2 regions of the Lysobacter helvus genome follow, and region 2 is predicted to be linked to the other one. Evidence: riboswitches for the same ligand, from Rfam matches in the RefSeq annotation. Region 2 holds a riboswitch; the other holds the start of a gene.

Region 1 (10,501 bases), 210 kb from region 2:
CTGTCCCAGTCGTATCGTTTCAGGATGCTGTCGATGAACGCACGCGATTCGTCGTCCCCCGTGACGGCGGCATCGGTCAGGGCCGATTCGCCCGCGCATGTCGCCAAGCCTTCCAGCGCGCATGCGAATGCATGCAGGTCGTCGAAGCGCTCAGCCGGATCCTTGTTCAGTGCTCGCGCGAATATCGCATCGGCGTCTCGTCGAAAATCGACCCCGCCCAAGCCCACCCCGATCGGCGGCGTCGTCGCGATTTCCTCCCAGGCGCGCTGCTGGTCGATCGACAACGCGATCGGGAATTTGTCGAAGAGCAAACGGTACACGAGCACGGCCAAGGCATATTGTTCGCTACGAAATGTGGCGGCCGGTGGCGGCGCACCGGCTAGCTTGGCCTGCGCGTACTCCGGTTCGAAATAGAGCGCATTTCCTCCGCGAGGGACTGTTCCGGCGTGCGCCGACACCACGCGCGCCAGTCCGAAATCGAGAATGGTCGCCATGCCATCAGCATCGACCAGGACGTTGCCCGCATGAATGTCGCCATGGACGATGTCTCGATCGTGCAACGCGGCGCAGGCGCGGAGGATCGCAACGCCTAAGGTGACGCGCGCAGGCAGCGAGGCCTCCTTTGCCCAGTGCAGCGGATCTCGGCCCTCGATCCATTCCAGTCGCAGGAAGTCGCGACCCTCCCAAGTGCCCGCTTCGATCAGTCTCGGCACGCAGCAGCCGTCGGCATGCGCCAGCATTGCGCGCTCGCGGTCGAATGCCGCATTCCGATCTACGCCTGGACGGGCGATCTTCAATGCTGCCGTGCCGCCCCCGTCCGATCCCGTGCAATAAACCTCAACGTCTTCCAGCGACTGCACGCAATGCAACACGTCGAATGCACCGCCGCGCGACAGGGTCGGAGCGAGTGCGTTGGCACCGGACTCTCCGGGGGCAACCAGCACCCCCTCTCGCCTGCACTGCCGAAGCAGGGGATAGGCCTCCATCAGGACTTGCCTCGGATCGAGCGCGTGGCGCAGCGCGAAGTCGACAATGGCATCCGCCACCGTGGTTGGGGTGCCGAACGCATTGAGCAGTTCGGCGCCCGCCGCATCGAGCGTTCGGGATGTCGCGCGGCTCCGGACTCGGCTCTGCACGCTGTGTGCGTCCTCGGCCAGTTGGTCGCGCACGCTGGGGTCGAGCGCGGACACCGGCGTGACCCGGACGTCGGGGTGAAGGACCAGCGCTTCGGCCAACGACTCACGCATGAGCGGGATGGACCCCCGGGTCGAGGGGCGCCCACGTGGTCGTGTCGACGCCCTCGAGCCGCAGGCGCTCCAGCGCGAATTGCAGCGGCGATTCGGCCAGGCGGGCGCCACCGCACAAGGTCACGGCAAGACGATCGGTGATCCATCGACGCCAGCTGGGACCTTGCCAAGGAAGGCGCGCGTCATCCCGGGGTGGGTCTGCTCCCCAGGACAGAACGCCACGCGATTCCAGCGCCGCCGTGAAGGGAACGCCATGCGCAGGCAGCGTTGCAACGATCGGCGACAACGCGGCGCACAACTCCTCGAGCGCCTTTCGATCCGGGAGATAGACCACGCATTTGTCGGGCCTAAGTAGCTGCTCGGTGTCCGACCCGATCTTGAAGCCACACACCGGCAGCGCATCGAACACCTTCATCAATCGTTCGAAGACCTCGACGAAAGCAGACGGCATCGGGCTGACATATGCTTTGCAGCGCGCGGGCGGGGCCCCTCGGCGTGAGAAATAGCGCCAGTATTCGGTCGTCGACGTGGACCACTCCAGCGGCGGCGCGAGTCGCCAGATTCCCGCGCGTTCGGCTGCCTCGCCGAGCGACGAAACGATCTCCGGCGTCTGCGGCAGCCGGAAGTAGTCGTACAGGCGGGAGGACAACACCAGCGGATCGTGCAGGCGCAACGCGGCCGCGTATCGAAGCGCATCCAGCGACAGGCGCCCGATGACGCCTTCGCCGACGAGATTTGCGTCCGGGCGTTCGATGGGACACCACGCGGCACCACCAACGAACCCGCGCTCGGTCTCGATCTCGATGATGTGGTCCAGCACGAGGCGTGCGACTGCGGCGTTGGCGACACCTTCGTCCGGATCGAGCAGGCATCGCGGCAGCGCGCCGGGCGTGCGTAGCGACAGCCACAGCAGTGCGGTGCGCAGGCAGACGGCCTTCATGTCTTCGCCGTCGCGCGCTGGCTTCAGGACACCGAAACACTCAGGATCATTGCGCAACCCTGCGAGGGTGCGCTGCTCGGTCGTCGCCATGCGCTCGAACTGCACGAGTTCGAAGGCGGCGCTCGTGCGGAACGTGGCGTCCAGCAGATTCAACGCTTCTGTTCGCCTGACAGTGCACGGACGCGCTCAAGCCGGGCGATCGCATCCTGCAGCGCCGCTCGCAACGCGGTGATCTCCGCGCTCGTGGTCGGCGCGCGCGCCGCGCCATTCACACCGGTGGCGATGGTGACGTGGCCGAGCAACGCCTGGAGCTCGAAGCGCTCGCGCTCTTCCATTGGATCGAAATCTTCCCTGGTCGACGCGTTTGTGCAACCGGTCGCCCCCGAGCAGCCCGCGACGCACGTACAGCCCGGGCAACCCGAGTCGGCGGCTGTGTCGAAAGGTTTCAGGACGCTGATCAACAGATCGCGGACGCGGAACATGCCGGCGGGCGGAATCACCGTTACCTCAGGCTTGTCGGCCTGCACGGGCTTGAGGGCGTCGACTTCCTTCAGTGTTGCCTGCAGCCGCTCGATGAGGGCATCGGATTCCTGGAGCGAACGCGGCCGCAGGGTGGCGCGTTCACGGTGGCGCGCGCGAACCCGAACGAGCGCCTGCTCGAGGAGAGCTTCGAGTTTCACGAGTTCGGCGGGATCCTCGAACTGCGGCGGGCAGTGTTCGCTGAAGTCGGAGCGTTGGTTGCTGCAGCCTCCGGGACAATCGCTGTACTGGTTCGTACACCCGTTGCAGTGCGTGTCGGGCGAACAATTGCCGCACTCGTTGATGTCGAGCTTCGCGCCGGGGATCAGGCTGACGATGAGATTGTTGACCTTGAACATGGCGCCCTCGCGTGCGAGTGATCTCGCATGCAAAGGAGCACGGCTCGCGGCGCGCGGGCCGGTCAGCGGGTGGCAGTGAACGTCGGTATCGGAACGCTACCCTCGATGCGACTGGACGGCGCCGCAAAGAGGGTTCGGCCCGTCGGGGAGACCGCAAGTGGCGGATTGACGTGAATCTGACTCACGTCGTGAACGGCCGTGGGCGCGGCCTTATTGCCGCGCCCACGGTCTTGTTCAATCAGGCGAATACCGCAAGGTCAACCCGTATTCGCGACCAGCCTGCGCGTAATACGCAGACGTCTCGTAGTCGTGGTCGAACACGTTGCTCGCGCGCGCCTGCAGCGTCCAGGCATCGGCCACGCGCCACTCGGCGCGCAGGTCGAGCGTGGAGAAGCCGGCGACTTCGAGCGTGTTGGCGACGTCGTCGAAGCGACGGCCTTCGCCGATCACCGTGGCCCCGATGCGCCAATCACCGAATGCGCGATCGACGTCCAGGCGCGCGGTCTTCTGCGCACGACGCGGCAGGAGCTTGTCGTAGTTCTCGCTGTCGTTGGTCCGGCTGCGGTTGCGCGGGTCGAGCCAGCTCGCCGCGCCGGTGATGTCCCAGCCGCCCAGCGTCGTGCCGGCCGTGAGTTCGGCGCCGCGAATGCGCGCCTGTTCGAGGTTGTTCGCCATGAACAAGGTGCTGTCGTAGACGATCAGGTCGTCGATGCGCGTCTGGTAGGCATCGAGCTGCCAATGCCATGCGTCGTGGCGCTGCCCCAGGCCGATGTCGAAGCTGTCCGAGGTTTCCGGCGACAGGTCCGGGTTGCCGTAGAACGGGAAGTACAACTCGTTGAAGGTCGGGGCCTTGAATGCGTTGCCGGCGCTGGCGGAGACGCGCAAGCCGTGCGACAGGTCGATGCCCCACGCGAGGCTGCCGGTCGAATGCCCGCCGAACTGTTCGTTGTCGTCGTGGCGCACGCTTGCCTGCACGTCGTTTCGGCCCAGGTCGCCTTGGTATTGCAGGAACACCGCACGGTTGTTGCGCGACCGCACCACGTTGCTGAAGGGATCGAACGCATCCAGGATCACCGCCGCATCGCGCGCCCAGTCGAAGCCTGCGGTGACCAGGTGTCCCTCGGCCACGCGGATGTCACCCTGCAGCGACGCGCCGTCGCGCTTGCTCTCGAAGCTGCCCAGCGGATCGTTGTCGCGCGACTGCACCGAGCGATCGACGTTGCGGCCGGCGGACAAGGTCCACGTGCTGCGCGCCAGTTCGTACTTCGCCTTGCCGCCGACGACCTGCTGCAGCGTCCTGGACAGGTCGGGCAAGCCGAACGCAGGTTCCGCGTCGTATTCGTTGCGGCCTTCGGCGCGCAGCACGTTCGCGTCCAGCGTGAGTGCATCGACCGGCTTGATGCCGGCGCGCAGCGAGACGGAATTGTTTTCGTAGCCGTCGTTGTCCGGATCCGGGTTTTCCATGAAGCAACCCGCGAACACGGGCGAAACCGCCCCCGTGCACGACTGGAAGCCATCGCTGGACTGGTGCGCGTAATCCGCGCCGAACCACGCGCGATCGAAGCCCACGTCCAGGCCCGCGCTCGCTTCGCGCAGGTTGTGGCTGCCGCCGCCGAGCTTGAAGCGCGTGCGCACGCCCGACTGCGGATGGCGCGTGAACACCTGGATGACGCCGCCGATCGCCTCGGAGCCGTACAGGCTCGAACGCGGGCCGCGCACGATTTCGATGCGGTCGATCATTTCGACCGGCAAATCCTGGATCGACGTGAGGCCCGACGTCGACGAGCCCACGCGCACGCCATCGACGAGGAACAGCGTGTGGTCGGATTCGGTGCCGCGCATGAACACCGTCGTGAGCTTGCCCAGGCCGCCCTGGTTGACGAGGTTGACGCCGGCGCGGCCGCGCAGCAGGTCGGCGAGCGAACGCGCCTGCGCGCGCTCGATCTCCGCGCGATCGATCACTTCGACCGGCGCGAGCGAATCATCGACGGTGACCGCGGTGCGCGTGCCGGTGACGACGACGCGGTCGAGCGCATCGGCGTCGCTCGCGTCCTGCGCATGCACGGGGGAAGAGGGAAGGAACACGGCCAACGCGATCGCAGTGGCCAGGGAAGTACGGAACATGGATTCAGCTCTCCGGCGCGCACGCCCGCGCGCCTTGGGTCAGCAAGGAAAGTCGCGGACGGAGGGAGCGAAGCGGATACGCGGGGCCGGGGGACAGCGAAACCAGCGACGGCGTGGCCGCCGCGATGCCCTCCGCATCGCAACCAGTCGACTCCGTGGCCGGTCTCCGGGCTTGCGCGCCGGACCGCCGTGCATCGATCGATGCGGGGCGGTCCCGGCCCGGGCGCCTTCCCGTGCGATGCACAGTGGCGGATGCCTGGGCCTTTGCGTGCCTACCGTTGCGGGGGCAGCGCCGGAATGGGATCGCTGTGCGATCCGTCACCGGCTTCCCGTTTCAACCCTTCGACGACAGCCGTCGGGTCACCACGAAGCGGGCGCAGTGTACTGCAGCGTGGGGCGCGCGGGCGCCGCGGGTCAGTCGGCGTCGCCGACCGGTTCGTCCAGCAGCTCGAACGCGGGCGCCGAATCCATGTGATTGTCGGCGACCTGCGTGGTCGTGACGGGCGAGGCGGCCGGGCGGTTGCGCGGCGGCGGGAGCAGGGCGATGGCGGCTTCGGCGGCCTGCACGAGCTCGCTGCGGCGCGCCTCGGGGACTTCCTGCCAGTGGCAGTCGAGCAACGCGCCTTCGAGCGCGTAGAGCAGGTTGAGGCTCGGCTTGAAGCCCGCGCGCTTGACGCGCATGAAGGCATCCACCGCGCCGACGGCTTCGAGGTCTTCGCGCGAACGCAGGCCGACCTGGCGCAGCCACGCCGCGCTCTTGGGACCGATGTTCCGCAATTTGACCGTGCTCACGCCATCGACTCCAGGAAAAGACGGGCGATTGTTTCCAACCCTGCCTGGTCTTCAACGCTGAAACGCGCGGGAACCGGACTGTCGATGTCGAACACGCCGACCAGCGCGCCGTCCTTCACGAGCGGCACCACCAGTTCCGACATCGAGGCCGAGTCGCAGGCGATGTGGCCCGGGAAGGCGTGCACGTCGTCGATGCGCTGCGTGGTGCGCGTGGTGGCCGCCTTGCCGCACACGCCCTTGTCGAGCGGGATGCGGATGCAGGCGGGCAGGCCCTGGAACGGGCCGACCACGAGCTCGGTGCCGTCGAAGAAATAGAAGCCCACCCAGTTGAGGTCGGGCAGCGCGTTGAAGACCAGCGCGGACAGGTTGGCGGCGTTGGCGATGCGGTCGCGCTCGCCGTACACCAGGGCGGCGGCCTGTTCGGCCAGCTGGGCGTATTGCGCCGGCTTGTCGCCGGACAGCGTGGAGGTCGTGAACATGCGCGGGAGTGTAGCAGCGGGGTCCTTCGGACCTCGTTACCATGCCCCCGCGCGCAGCATGCAAGGGGAGCGTCCATGGACTTGTCGCCACTGCCGGTCGAAGACGGCTTCCGCCTGCGCGGACAGAGCGTCACGCGGCTCGAAACCTTCGTCGATGCGGCCTTCGCGTTCTCGCTGACGCTGCTGGTGATCTTCTACAACGAACTGCCCGACACGGTCGCCGAATTGCGCGAGGCGCTGCGGCGCGTGCCGACGTTCGCCGCGTGCTTCGCGTTGCTGGCGTTGTTCTGGACGGCGCACAACCGGTGGAGCCGGCGGTTCGGGCTCGAGGATGCGAAGTCGACGGTGCTGAGCCTGTCGTTCGTCCTCGTCGTGCTGGTGTACGTGTATCCGTTGCGCATGGTGACGTCGAGCGGCCTGTCGCTGCTCACGCACGGCTTCGTGCCGAGCGAGCTGGGCATCGACCACGCGCACTGGATGCTCGACCTGCAGACGGCCTTCATGGTGTACGGCGCGGGGTTCGCGGCGTTGTCGTGGATCCTGTGGCGGCTCAATGCGCACGCGCTGCGGCGCGCGGATTTCCTCGAGCTGGATGCAGGCGAGCGCTTCCGCACGCAGAGCGAGATCGGCGCGTATGCGTTGATGACCGCGAGCGCGGCGGCGAGCGTGGTACTCAGCATGTTCCTGCTCGTGGCGCCGCCGTGGTTCCTCAACAACCTCACCGTCGGCGGGCCGATGTGGCTGTACTCGATCATGGGCTTCGGGCTCTGGGCGTATCGCGCGCGGCGCGACCGCATGGCGCGCGCATGACACGGCGCGGCCTTTTCGTCACCGGCACCGACACGGGCGTCGGCAAGACGCTGGTGTCGTGCGCGTTGCTGCACGTGGCGCGCGCGCAAGGATTGCGCGCGGTCGGCATGAAGCCCGTCGCGAGCGGATGCGACCTCGTCGACGGTGCATGGCACAACGAAGATGCGCTGGCGTTGCAGGCCGCGAGCGATCCGCGCCCCGACTACGCCGACGTCAATCCGTTCGCGCTGGCGCATCCACTCGCGCCCGAACTCGCCGCGCGCGATGCAGGCGTGGCGGTCACGCTGGCGCCGATCCTCGCCGCGCACGCGCGCCTGCAGGCGCAGGCGGACGTGGTGGTGGTGGAAGGCGTCGGCGGCTGGGCCGCGCCGCTGTCCACGCAACTGCACCAGGCCGATCTCGTGCGCGCGCTGCACCTGCCGGTGGTGCTGGTGGTCGGGCTGCGACTCGGCTGCCTCAACCACGCGTATCTCACGCAGCGGGCGATCGCCGAGGACGGCGGCCGTTTCGCCGGCTGGATCGCGACCGGCATCGATCCCGACATGGCGCGCGCCGACGACAACGTCGCATTGCTGACGGAGCGGCTGCGTGCGCCTTGCCTGGGGCGGCTGCCCTTCGAGGCAGGGCCCGATCCCGCGCGCATGGCCAGGCTGCTGCGCTGGCCGGAGACGTCGACCTGAGCCGTTTGGTTCCTTCGCATCCTTGCGTCGAGGGCGCCAATGCCGCGATGCGACATCGCAGCCGTTTCAATCGCAACCGTTGCGACGACGCGGAAGCAACCTGACTTCCAGCAGGGTGTCCGCTGAACGCGGGCGAGGCTAAACTGCGCGGTACAAAAATTCCAACCGATCCCTCGAGGACCCGCATGCGCACCCCCCATGTCGCACTGCTCACGCTCGCCTGCATCGCCGCGTTCGGCGCAGGCTGCTCCAAGGAAGGCAACAACGCAGGTCCCGGCGGACCCGGTGGTGCCATGCCGCCGCCGGAAGTCGGCGTCGTCACCGTGCAACCGGCCTCGGTGCCACTGGTGAAGGAACTCGTCGGGCGCTTGTCCGCGTATCGCAGCGCCGATGTGCGCGCGCGCGTGCCGGGCGTGCTCCAGCGTCGCGCGTACGAAGAAGGCAGCGACGTGGCGAAGGGCCAGTTGTTGTTCGTGATCGATCCCGCGCCGTTGCAGGCCGCGCTCGGCCAGGCCGAAGCCGCGCTCGCCACCGCGAACGCCAACTACGCCAACGCGCACGCCGCGGCGGAACGCGCACGCACGCTGGCGCCGCAGAAGTTCATCTCGCAGGCGGACCTCGACAACGCGCTCGCCGCGGAACGTTCCGCGTCCGCGGCGCGCCTGTCGGGCAAGGCCGCGGTGGATGCCGCGCGCATCAACCTCGGATATGCCTCCGTGCGCGCGCCGATCAGCGGCCGCGCCGGCAAGCAGCAGGTCACCGAAGGCGCGCTGGTCGGGCAGGGCGACGCCACGCTGCTCACCACCGTCGACCAGATCGACGAGATGTACGTCAACCTCTCCATCGGCGTCGATGAACTCGACCAGGTGCGCAAGGCCAGCGACGGCGGCCAGCGCAGCGTGCAGATCCTGTTGTCGGACGGCAGCGTCTACAAGCAGGCGGGCGCGGTCGATTTCTCCGGTGACGTGGTCGATCCGTCCACCGGCGCGATCGCGATCCGCGCACGCGTGAAGAATCCCGACCACATGCTGCTGCCGGGCACGTTCGTCACCGTGCGCGCCACGATGGGCGAACAGCGCGGCGCGTATCGCGTGCCCGCACTCGCCGTGCAGCGCGACGTGACCGGCCCGTACGTGATGGTCGTGGGCGCCGACGGCAAGGTGGCGCGCAAGAACGTCACGACGGAACGCCAGGACGGCGCGGACTGGGTGGTCAGCGCCGGCGTGGCGCCGGGCGACAAGGTGGTGGTGTCGGGATTGCAGCGCGTGCAACCGGGTGCGCCGGCGAAGGCCGTGCCGTACGTGCCGGAGAAGCCCGCGGGCACTGGTGCCGCCCCCGCCGCCAAGCAGGGCTGAGCCGCCATGTCCCGTTACTTCATCAACCACCCGGTCTTCGCCTGGGTCATCGCGATCATGATCGTGATCTCCGGCGTGCTCGCGATCCGCGGGCTCGGCGTGGAGTCGTATCCGAACATCGCCCCGCCGCAGGTCGGCGTGTTCGCCGCCTATCCCGGCGCGAATGCGGAAACCGTCGAACGCGCGGTCACGCAGATCATCGAGCAGCAGCTCACCGGCATCGACAACCTGGATTACTTCAGCGCGTCGTCGGGCTCCGATGGCAGCGCCTCGCTCAACCTCACCTTCAAGCCCGGCACCGATCCCGACATCGCGCAGATGCAGGTGCAGAACAAGGTGTCGCAGGCCACGCCGCGCCTGCCCGGCGACGTGGTGCAGCAGGGCGTCACGGTGTCGAAGTCCAACAGCGGCTTCCTGCTCGTCATCGCGCTGAAGTCCAGCGATCCGGCGATCGGGAAGGACGAGCTGTCCGACTTGCTCGCCTCCAACGTGCTCGACCAGGTCGCGCGCGTGCCGGGCGTGGGCAGCACGCAGCTGTTCGGCGGCCAGTACTCGATGAACATCTGGCTCAACCCGGACAAGCTGCACGCGTACGGGCTGTCGGCCAGCGACGTGCTGTCCGCGGTGCGCGCGCAGAACGTGCAGTTCTCCGCGGGCCAGGTGGGCGGCGAACCGTCGCCGGAAACGCAGATGTTCACCGCGTCGGTCGCGGCCGAAGGGCGTTTCACCAAGCCCGAGGAGTTCGAGAACATCCTGCTGCGCGCCAACGCCAGCGGTGCCGCGGTGCGCCTGCGCGACGTTGCGCGCGTGGAGATCTCCGGTTCCGCGCACGGCTTCGACCTGCAGTGGAACGGTCAGCCGGCCGCGGGTTTCGCGGTGTCGCTCGGCCCGGGCGAGAACGCGCTGGAAGTGGCGGCGGCGGTCAAGGCGCGCATGGCGCAGTTGCAGCCGAGCTTCCCGAAGGGCGTGGAGTGGTTCGCGCCCTACGACACATCGGACTTCGTGCGCATCTCGGTCGACGAGGTGATCAAGACGCTCGGCGAAGCGATGGTGCTGGTGTTCCTGGTGATGCTGCTGTTCCTGCAGAACCTGCGCGCCACGCTCATCCCGACGCTCGTCATCCCCGTCGCGCTGCTCGGCACGTTCCTGGGCATGTACGTGCTCGGCTTCACCATCAACCAGCTCAGCCTGTTCGG
Region 2 (10,501 bases):
GGCGCGCGCGGCGGGAGAAGCGAAGCAGGATGCGTTGGCGCTGCGCCAACTGGATTGGCTGGTCGCGCATCGGGGTCGGGCGTACATGGAATGGGCGGCGGAAGGTGCGCTCACGCCATCCAACGTCGCGCAGACCACCCTGGCGCACCTTGAAGCGGCGGAGCTCCTGGCGCGATCGGGCCAGCAGGTGGCCGCAAAGGCGCGGCTGGCGCGCTTCCTGTCGTCCTGGCCGGCGAACACGTTGCCCGAGTTTCTCAGGCAACGTGTCGCCCGCCTGCAGGATCAATCGTCTGCCTGAAGTTCCATCGGCGCGCCGTAGTTCACGATCGCGTTCAACGTCTGCTCGAGCTTCCCGCGCTGCTGCGCGATCTTTTCCTTCGAAGCCAGCTGCGTTCCGGCGGCAAGTTGCAGGCAGCTGCCGCCGGACATTGCGGCCTGGTCTGACGTCGCAAGCTTGGCGCCGGCAGAGTCCGGGGCCTTCCAGCCTGCTTCCACGAGCGCCGCATGCGCATCGCGCTTGAACAAGTCGCGGAAATCGTCATCGCTAGACAGCCGATCGAGCAAGGTGCGGACGACTTTCGGGTCGAGTGGTTCGGTCGGGCCCGGGCCTTTCTTCATTGCCATGCGTGTCTCCCCATTTGAGCAAGTCAATACCCCGGGTGGCGACGCTACCCTTGTCTCGTGGTGTTCACAAGCTCTAACGTTGCCGTTTTACGCTCAGGAGCGTTCGATGCGCGTGCGGCGCTGTGCGGTGTTGTGGCTCGAGCCGAGGGAGACAGCACAGTTCCAACTGGAGGACCTGCTTTCCGGAGGCACTGGCATCGTGAGCCAAGTCGGCTGGCGAGCGCACGCACCGCAGTTCGACGAAGCATTGCCGGTGGACGAGGACGACGTGCTGTTGCTCGGCCGGCTCAGTCCCGTGGATTGGATCGACGATGGTCCCCTGCGCGCAAAACACGGCGCCGCCAGGCTGCGCACCTTGCTGCGTGCCGGCCTGTTGATCGGCCAGGGGAAGGCGTGGCGCGCCCAGCGACTCGCCGATGACGAATTGCGTGCCCAGCATTGGTACGGCTTGTCGGCCGTAGCCCACGCCAGGTCTCGATGGGTCGGGTTGGACGCGGCCCGGGAAGTGGCCGAAGCCGGCATGGATACGGCGGCCGGCCTGCGCAAACACTACGGACCGCCGCCCCCGACGCTCATGGAGCGCGGCCCCGCCGACGAACGCGTGCGCTTGCCGCGCGCGGTCCCGACCGCGCTTGATGCACTCTTCGACCAAAGGAGCACCTGTCGCAACTTCGATACCGAAGCCGTTCTGTCGCAGGTGCAGTTCGCACATGTCGTCGAACGTGTCTTTTCCGCACGCGGGCAGGTGCATGGCGCCGACGATTTCAACATGCTGAAGAAAACCAGCCCGTCTGGCGGCGCAATGCATCCGACGGAAGCGTATTTCATCGTGCATCGCGTCGAAGGACTTGCTCCCGGGCTATATCACTACCACTCGGTCGAACATGCGCTGCAACCATTGCCGTGGGAAGGCACCCCTGAAGCGTTGCGCGCCTTCGCGCGCCTGGCCGTCGGAGGTCAGCACTGGTTTTCGGACTCGCCAGTCCAGGTTGCGCTGGTGCCGCGTTTCGCGCGCAACTACTGGAAATACCAGAACCATCCCAAGGCGTATCGCGTTGCGATCCTGGACATCGGGCACCTCTCCCAGACGCTGCTGGTCACGGCGACCGAGCTTGGACTTGGCGCCTACATCACAGCGGCCATCAACGAGGTCGACATCGAACAGGCCTTCGGCCTGACAAGCTACGTGGAAAGCCCACTGGCGGTCTGCGGCTTCGGCCTCCGCGCGGACACGATGACGACCTCGGAGTTCGATCCCAACCGCAAGATCTGGCCGCGCAAACCGAAGTGATCAGCGGCCGCCGATCAGGCGCTCGCCCACGCCGGTGAATTTCAGGCCCACCTGCGCCACGCGATCGTCCTTCAGCGTGCGCACGACCAGCACCGCCTTGCCGAGCGCGAGGCGGTCGCCGACCTGGGGCTGTTCGTCGAAGCGTTCGTCGAACAGCTGCGAGGCCGTCGTCGCCGAGAAGCGCGACGGGATGCTGAGGTTGTAGAACGCGGCCAGTTCGCCCAGCGGCACGTCGCCCGGCAGCGCGAAGCTGCCGAACAGGTCCTGCTCCGCCAGCCGCGCATCGCTGCCTTCGGCGAACAGCCAGTCCAGGCGCGGCGCCTGTCCGGTGGGCGCAAGGAAGTACGCGTAGTCGTTTGCCTTCAGCGCTTCCGCGTCTTCGGGCAACAGCACGCGGCCATCGCGCACCACCATCGCCAGGCGCACGCGGCCGGGCAGGGCATCGCCGCGCAACACCGCGCTGCCGGGCGCGATGCGATAGCCGACCATGTCGTATTCCAGCTGGCCCGGCAGGTCGAGCTGGATGCGGCGCGTGTTGGGATCCGCGCGCGGCACCGCAACGTCGAACCAGTGCGCCGCGCGTGCCAGCGTCCAGCCCTGCACCACCAGCGAAGCGAACACCACGACGAAGGCGACGTTGAAGTACAGCGTCGCATTCGGCAGGTTCATCAGCAGCGGAATGGACGCGAGGAAGATGCCGACCGCCCCGCGCAAGCCGGTCCACGCGATGAAGCCCACTTCCGCGGGCCGGTAGCGGAACGGGAACAAACACGCCGCCACCGCGATCGGCCGCGCGACGAACATCAGGAACGCCGCCACGCCCAGCGCCGGCCAGAAAACGCCAAGCAACTTGTGCGGCGACGCCAGCAGGCCGAGCAGCAGGAACATGATCAGCTGCGCGAACCACGTGGCCGCGTCCTGCACCGACAGCACGTCGGTGCGCGCGCGGATCGGGCGATTGGCGACGACGATGCCGGCCAGGTACACCGCCAGATACCCGCTGCCGCCCGCGAGGTTGGTGAAGCCGAACAGCGCGACGGCACCGGACAACGCGAGCCACGGCGGCAAGCCCGACGGCAGGATGAACTTGTTGAGCGTCCATACCATCAGCCGCCCGCCGAGATAGCCCGCGACCAGGCCGAAGCCCACCGCCCACACCAGGCGCATCGCCAGCATCACCGGCCCCGCGGATTGCTCGCCCGCGATCCACGTCGTCAGCGCGATGGTGAGGAACACCGCCATCGGATCGTTGCTGCCCGATTCCACTTCCAGCGTCGCGTTGGTGCGGCGCTCCAGGTGCAGGCCGCCGGCGCGCAGCAGGAAGAACACCGCGGCCGCATCGGTGGAAGCGACGATCACGCCGAGCAGCAGCGCCTCCAGCAGGGGCAGGTGCAGCAGGTACATCGACGCGAACGCGGTGAGCGCCGCGGTGATCACCACGCCCAGCGTCGCGAGCACCACCGAGGGCAACACGCTGCCGCGCACGTGCGCCGCGCGCGTGCGCAGGCCGCCGTCGAACAGGATCACCGCCAGTGCGAGCGAGCCGACGAAGTAGGTGAAGCGCGTATCCGAATACTGGATGTGCCCGATGCCGTCCTCGCCGAGCACCAGGCCGAGCAGCAGGAACACCAGCAGCAACGGCGCACCGAACCGGCGCGCGAGCAGCGACGAGGCAATGCCCGCCAGGATCAGCAGCGCACCACCGAGCAGGCGCACGTCGATGTCGTGGAGATGCTCCAACCGTGGCTCCTCGGGGTTCGGACCGAGTGTAACGCGGTGCCCTGCAAGCGGCCGTCGCGCACCGTGCATCTTGTGTTGACGATCCGCGCGACCCCCACTATGTTGTGGCCCGTCGGTTTCGACGCGCGAGCGCCGGATGAAAAGGGAAGCCGGTGGGACTTATCAGTCGAATCCGGCACTGCCCCGCAGCGGTAAGTGGAAACGAAGTCGCGCATTGCACTGGGGCGGTGGCCCCGGGAAGCAGCGACGAGTAGGAGGCACGGGTTCGCCCGCGCCGCGTCCACGAGTCCGAAGACCTGCCGACAGCCGCGCGCCTGCACGCCGCGCGGTGCCGGCCGCGGAATCTCCGGGGGGAGATGGCTGGTGACGCAAACGCCGGGCGTCCGCCAATCGCGGATGCGTCGCGGCCGATGCGACGCCGCCCGTCCAATGTCCCGGGGACCGCATGCCACCGACTCGCCGAGGGAGCGATCGGACCGGTGCGCCACCACGGAGCCACCATGACCCACGCCACGCTCGACCCGTCGTCGCCCGTCGACGATGCCCCCCGTTTCGACCTCACCCCGCCGCCCACCGCGACCACCATGTGCGTGACCAAGCGCAATGGCAGCAGCGAAGCGGTCGACCTCAACAAGATCGTGCGCGCGGTGACGCGCGCGGCCGAAGGGCTGCACGCGGTGGAACCGATGCGCGTGGCGACGCGCACGATCTCCGGCCTGTACGACGGCGCGACCACGCGCGAACTCGACGAGCTGTCCATCCGCACCGCCGCGCTGCTGACCGGCGAAGAGCCGGAATACGGACGCCTGGCCGCGCGCCTGCTGGCGCGCGTGATCGGCAAGGAAGTCGCGAGCCAGGAAATCCACGCGTTCTCGCAGTCGGTGTCGCGCGGGCACGAAGTGGGCTTGATCAACGACCGCCTGCTCGGTTTCGTGCAGGCCAACGCGCGCAAGTTGAACGAAGCGCTGGACGTGGCGCACGACCGGCACTTCGATTACTTCGGCCTGCGCACGCTGTACGACCGTTACCTGCTGCGCCACCCGCACTCGCGCAAGGTGATCGAAACGCCGCAGCAGTTCTACCTGCGCATCGCCTGCGCGCTGAGCGACGACGTGCCGGGTGCGCTTGCGCTGTACGGCCGCATGGCCAACCTGGAATACCTGCCGAGCTCGCCCACGCTGTTCAACAGCGGCACCACGCACGAGCAGTTGTCGTCGTGCTTCCTGCTGGATTCGCCGCAGGACACGCTGGAGTCGATCTACCAGAAGTACGGCGACATCGCGCAGTTGTCGAAATTCAGCGGCGGCATCGGCGTCAGCTTCACGCGCGTGCGTTCGCGCGGCTCGCTGATCCGGTCGACCAACGGGCATTCCAACGGCATCGTGCCGTGGCTGAAGACGCTGGATTCGTCGGTGGCGGCGGTCAACCAGGGCGGCAAGCGCAAGGGCGCGGCGTGCGTGTACCTCGAGCCGTGGCATGCGGACGTCGAAGAATTCCTGGAGCTGCGCGACAACACGGGCGACGAAGCGCGCCGCACGCATAACCTCAACCTCGCGAACTGGGTGCCGGACATCTTCATGCGGCGCGTGGAGGCGGACGCGGCGTGGTCGCTGTTCGATCCGCGCGTGGTGCCGGAATTCACCGATCTGTACGGCAGCGATTTCGAAGAGGCTTACGAACAGGCCGAACGCCAGGGCAAGGCCGTGCGCACGGTGCGGGCACGCGAGTTGTACGCGCGGATGATGCGCACGCTGGCGCAGACCGGCAACGGCTGGATGACGTTCAAGGACAAGTGCAACCGCGCGAGCAACCAGACGCTGCGGCGCGGCAACGTGATCCACCTGTCCAACCTGTGCACGGAGATCCTGGAGATCACCTCGTCGGAGGAGACGGCGGTGTGCAACCTCGGGTCGATCAACCTGTCGCGGCATTTCGACGAGGACGGACAGTTCGATTTCGACACGCTGGCGGAAACCGTGCAGTTGGCGGTGCGGCAGCTGGATCGCGTGATTGACCTGAACTTCTATCCGATCGATTCCGCGCGCCGCGGCAACCTGCGCTGGCGCCCGGTGGGCCTGGGCGTGATGGGCTTGCAGGATGTGTTCTTCCGCTTGCGGCTGCCGTTCGACAGCGACGCGGCGCGCGCGCTGTCGGCGCGGATCGCGGAGGCGATCTACTTCCATGCGCTCGAAGCCTCGTGCGAGCTGGCGATCGAGCAGGGCCGGCATCCGGGCTTCGCGGATACGCGCGCGGCGGAAGGCGAATTGCAGTTCGACGCGTGGGGCGTGGTGCCGGAGAACGCGGAACGCTGGGACGCGCTGCGTGCGCGCATCCGCGAACACGGGCTGCGCAATTCGCTGCTGATCGCGATCGCGCCGACGGCCACGATCGCCGCCATCGCCGGTTGCTACGAATGCGTCGAACCGCAGACCAGCAACCTGTTCAAGCGCGAGACGCTGTCGGGCGACTTCCTGCAGGTCAATCGTTACCTGGTGGAAGAGCTGAAGAAGCTCGGGCAATGGACGCCGGAGATGCGCGATGCGATCAAGCAGGCCGAAGGCTCGATCCAGGGCATTCCGCAGATTCCTGAGGCGCTGCGCGAGGTGTATCGCACGACGTGGGAAATCCCGATGCGCGCGCTGATCGACATGGCGGCCGACCGCGGCGCTTTCATCGATCAGTCGGCCTCGCTCAACCTGTTCATGGACAGCCCGAACATCGGTGCGCTGTCGTCGATGTACATGTACGCGTGGAAGCGCGGCATCAAGACCACGTACTACCTGCGTTCGCGCCCGGCGACGAAGATCGCGAAGGCGACGCTGTCCGATGGTGCAGCACAACCCGCGCCGATGGAGGCGATCGCGTGCTCGCTCGAGAACCCGGAATCCTGCGAGGCCTGCCAGTGACCGCGCGCCTGCTCGACCCGGGATTCGAACTCACCCTGCGCCCGATGCGCTATCCGCAGTTCTACGAGATGTACCGCAACGCGATCCGCAACACGTGGACGGTGGAGGAGGTGGACTTCTCCGGCGACGTCAATGATCTCAAGCACAAGTTCGGGCCGGCGGAGCGGCACCTGATCGAGCGGCTGGTGGCGTTCTTCGCCACCGGCGATTCGATCGTGGCCAACAACCTGGTGCTCAACCTCTACCAGCACACCAATGCGCCGGAAGCGCGCATGTACCTGTCGCGGCAGTTGTACGAGGAAGCGCTGCACGTGCAGTTCTACCTCACGCTGCTGGACACCTACCTGCCGGATCCGCGCGAGCGGGCGCGCGCGTTCGCGGCCGTGGAGAACATCCCGTCGATCCAGCGCAAGGCGGCGTTCTGCTTCAAGTGGATGGCCTCGCTGCAGGACACGGCGCGGCTGGAGACGCAGGCGCACCGGCGGCAGTTCCTGTTGAACATGATCTGCTTCGCGGCGTGCATCGAAGGCTTGTTCTTCTTCGGCGCGTTCGCGTACGTGTACTACCTGCGTTCGCGTGGGCTACTGCACGGCTTGGCATCCGGCACAAACTGGGTCTTCCGCGACGAGAGCGCGCACATGGCGTTCGCGTTCGAAGTCATCCGCACGGCGCGCGAGGAAGAACCCGACCTGTTCGACGCCGACCTGCAGGCGCAAGTCGTCCAGATGATGGTGGAAGCGGTGGAATGCGAGTACGCGTTCGCCGAAGACACGTTGTCCGGCGGCGTGGCCGGGTTGTCGTTGCGCGACATGCGCGAGTACCTGCAGTACTGCGCGGACCAGCGGCTGGTGCAGCTCGGGATGCCGCGCCATTTCGGCGCGCGCAACCCGTTCCCGTTCATGGACCTGCAGGACGTGCAGGAGCTGACCAACTTCTTCGAACGCCGCGTGTCGGCCTACCAGGTGGGCGTGCAGGGCGAGGTCGAGTTCGACCACGCGTTCTGACGCTTCAACGCGCCTGCATCGGGGACTCGGTATGGATGGCGCAGCGCCACGCGCCATCCTGCCGCACCCAGGTCGACGAGTCGGACACCTTCATGCGGACGTCCTTGCCCTTCTCGTTCGTGGTCTGGTCGACTTCGTACGTCAGGATCGCCACGTCGTCGGACGGATGCAGCACCGAGAGGTTCGACAGTTCGTACTTGACCAGCTTGTAGTCCGGGTTGTCCGCCATCTTGCGGTAGCCCGCATGGTCGAACTGCATCGCGCCGTGCTGCGACACCATCAGCGCGGGCTCGGCGAGCAGGCCGAGCGCGACATCGGTATTGCCGTCCACCATCGTCTGCCAGAAGCGCTTTTCCAGCGCGATGATCTCGTCCTTGTCGTTGTCGGCCATCTGCTTCGCCTCCTGTCGTGGGGGCGTTTGCTTTAGCAAGGCCCGCGACAAGAGCGGGTGAATCGGTCAGCCGGTTCCGCGATCCAGGCGGCGGTAGCCGATGGCTTCGGTGAGATGCGCGGTGGCGATGGATTCGCTGCCTTCCAGGTCGGCGATGGTGCGCGCGACGCGCAGGATGCGATGCATCGAACGCGCGGAGAGTTGCAGCATTTCGATGGCGTGTTCGAGCAGGCGGCGATCGTCGGGGGCGAGACGACACGTGGCTTGGGTCTGCGGCACATCGAGCCGCGCGTTGTGGCACCCGATGCGTTCGAGTTGGCGATCGCGTGCGGCGATGACGCGCGTGCGCACGACGGCGCTGGATTCGCCGGGCGCGGCATCGTCGCGCAATGCGCTCGGCGGCAGGCGCGGGACTTCGACGTGCAGGTCGATGCGATCCATCAACGGCCCCGACACGCGCGCGGTGTAGCGCTGCAGCATCTCGGGCGAACAACGACAGCGGCCCGACGGATCGCCGGCCCAGCCGCACGGACACGGATTCATCGCGGCGACGAGCTGGAAGCGCGCGGGAAACGTGCAATGGCGCGCGGCGCGGGCGATCGTGGCGACGCCGGATTCCAGCGGTTCGCGCAGCATCTGCAAGGCGTGGCGATCCCATTCGGGCAGTTCGTCGAGGAACAGCACGCCGTGGTGGGCGAGGGAGATTTCGCCGGGACGTGGTTCGGTGCCGCCGCCGACGAGGGCGATCGCGCTCGCGCTGTGGTGCGGGGCGCGGAAGGGGCGTGTGCGCCACGTCGATGCATCGATGCCGCGGCCGCTGACCGAGGCGACCGCCGCGGCTTCGAGTGCTTCGGCTTCCGTCGCTTCCGGCAGCAGGCCGGGCAAGCGCGAGGCAAGCAACGTCTTGCCGCACCCTGGCGGTCCGACGAACAACAGGTGATGCCCACCGGCCGCCGCGACTTCCAACGCACGCCGCGCATGCGCCTGTCCCCGCACGTCACTCAGGTCGGCGACTCGCACGTCTTCGACCTCGCGCACCTCCGGCACGGGCAACGTCTTCGTCCCCGACAACGCCGCACACACTTCGAGCAACGTGCGCGCCGTGCGTACATCCGCATCGCGCACCAGCGCCGCCTCCGCGCCGTTCTCCGCCGGCACGATCAACCGTCGCTTCGCCGCCGTCGCGGCCATCACCGCGGGCAGCACGCCATCGACGGGGCGCAGTTCCCCCGTCAGCCCGAGCTCGCCGATGAACTCCACATCGCGCATCGCCTGCTGCGGCACCTGGCCGCTCGCCGCCAGGATCCCGAGCGCGATGGGCAGGTCAAACCGCCCGCCGCCCTTCGGCAAGTCCGCCGGCGCGAGGTTGATGGTGATGCGGCCGTTGGGGAATTCGAGTTGCGCGCACTGGATGGCGGCACGCACGCGATCGCGCGCCTCGCGCACGGCCGTGCCCGGCAATCCCACGATGTGCAGCGCCGGCAATCCGGACCCGAGGTGCGTTTCCACCTGCACGTCGGGCGCGCGCACGCCGGCGCGTGCACGGCTGTGCACGAGCGACAGACCCATGGGGGTGGCTCAGGTCAGTGGCGCGGCGGCGCCGGCGCGTCGATCTGCGATTCGAGATCCGCGACGGTGCGCTGGAGTTCGTCCAGCTTCTCGCGCGTGCGCAACAGCACGGCGCGCTGCACTTCGAATTCCTCGCGAGTCACCAGGTCCAGCTTGGCCAGGCCCGACTGCAGCACGGATTTGAAGTTTTCCTGCAGTTCCTCGCGGCTGTCGCGCAGGGACGGAGGCACGAGGCTGCTGAGCCGGCGGGCGAGTTCGTCGAGCTTCTCGAAATCGATCATGGCACTCATCACCTGAGCTCCTTCCTGGAGGATCTGCAGCTTGCTTGGGAGACACCCGGCGCGCCATCGGACGGCGCCGCGCGCGGGGGTCGGTGGAAACCTACGAACGGCAGCCACGACCGGCGGTATGCTGCCGGCTGCCGACATGGAGACGACGTGATGAAGATGGTCATGGCGATCATCAAGCCCTTCAAGCTGGATGACGTCCGCGAGGCCTTGTCCGAGGCGGGCGTGGCGGGCATCACGGCCACCGAGGTCAAGGGGTTCGGGCGGCAGAAGGGCCACACCGAGTTGTACCGCGGCGCCGAGTACGTCGTGGATTTCCTGCCCAAGATCAAGCTGGAGGTCGCCGTCACCGACGACCAGGCCGATGCCGTGGTCGAGGCCATCATGCAGGCCGCCGGCACGGGCAAGATCGGGGACGGGAAGATCTTCGTGTGGGAACTGGACAAGGTGGTCCGGATCCGCACGGGCGAACTGGACGGGGACGCGCTCTAGCGCGTCACTCCCCCAGCGCCGCCGCCACGAACGGGATCGACGCCATCGCCCCCTGGTGGATATCGGCGGTGTAGTACTTCGTCGCGAACGTCTTCTCGCGCGCATCCACCGCCCGGTAATCGAAGCCCCCCGACTTGCGTGCCAGCGTGCAGCTCCACCACCCGGTCGGGTAGCAGGGCTGCGGGAACGGCAGCGTC

The links. A riboswitch is a leader RNA that binds a small molecule or an ion and turns the genes downstream of it on or off. The one in region 2 is predicted to bind cobalamin.
Region 1: another riboswitch for cobalamin. It lies ahead of btuB (TonB-dependent vitamin B12 receptor); the one in region 2 lies ahead of LYSHEL_RS07025 (ribonucleoside-diphosphate reductase subunit alpha).

The regions. Positions count from the first base shown of each region.
Region 1 is NZ_AP024546.1:1,651,649-1,662,149, forward strand. Features, by position in the region: gene LYSHEL_RS08105 (lanthionine synthetase LanC family protein) at 1-1,235, opposite strand, end outside; gene LYSHEL_RS08110 (hypothetical protein) at 1,240-2,277, opposite strand; gene LYSHEL_RS08115 (hypothetical protein) at 2,337-3,065, opposite strand; gene btuB (TonB-dependent vitamin B12 receptor) at 3,300-5,189, opposite strand; cobalamin riboswitch at 5,330-5,572, opposite strand; gene LYSHEL_RS08125 (TfoX/Sxy family protein) at 5,604-5,981, opposite strand; gene LYSHEL_RS08130 (GAF domain-containing protein) at 5,978-6,460, opposite strand; gene LYSHEL_RS08135 (TMEM175 family protein) at 6,536-7,270, shown strand; gene bioD (dethiobiotin synthase) at 7,267-7,950, shown strand; gene LYSHEL_RS08145 (efflux RND transporter periplasmic adaptor subunit) at 8,136-9,305, shown strand; gene LYSHEL_RS08150 (multidrug efflux RND transporter permease subunit) at 9,312-10,501, shown strand, end outside.
Region 2 is NZ_AP024546.1:1,440,245-1,450,745, forward strand. Features, by position in the region: gene LYSHEL_RS07005 (putative peptide modification system cyclase) at 1-298, shown strand, start outside; gene LYSHEL_RS07010 (NHLP-related RiPP peptide) at 283-624, opposite strand; gene LYSHEL_RS07015 (putative peptide maturation dehydrogenase) at 731-1,915, shown strand; gene LYSHEL_RS07020 (potassium/proton antiporter) at 1,916-3,655, opposite strand; cobalamin riboswitch at 3,752-3,973, shown strand; gene LYSHEL_RS07025 (ribonucleoside-diphosphate reductase subunit alpha) at 4,156-6,561, shown strand; gene LYSHEL_RS07030 (ribonucleotide-diphosphate reductase subunit beta) at 6,606-7,565, shown strand; gene LYSHEL_RS07035 (nuclear transport factor 2 family protein) at 7,570-7,956, opposite strand; gene LYSHEL_RS07040 (YifB family Mg chelatase-like AAA ATPase) at 8,023-9,525, opposite strand; gene ubiK (ubiquinone biosynthesis accessory factor UbiK) at 9,540-9,806, opposite strand; gene LYSHEL_RS07050 (P-II family nitrogen regulator) at 9,966-10,304, shown strand; gene speE (polyamine aminopropyltransferase) at 10,309-10,501, opposite strand, start outside.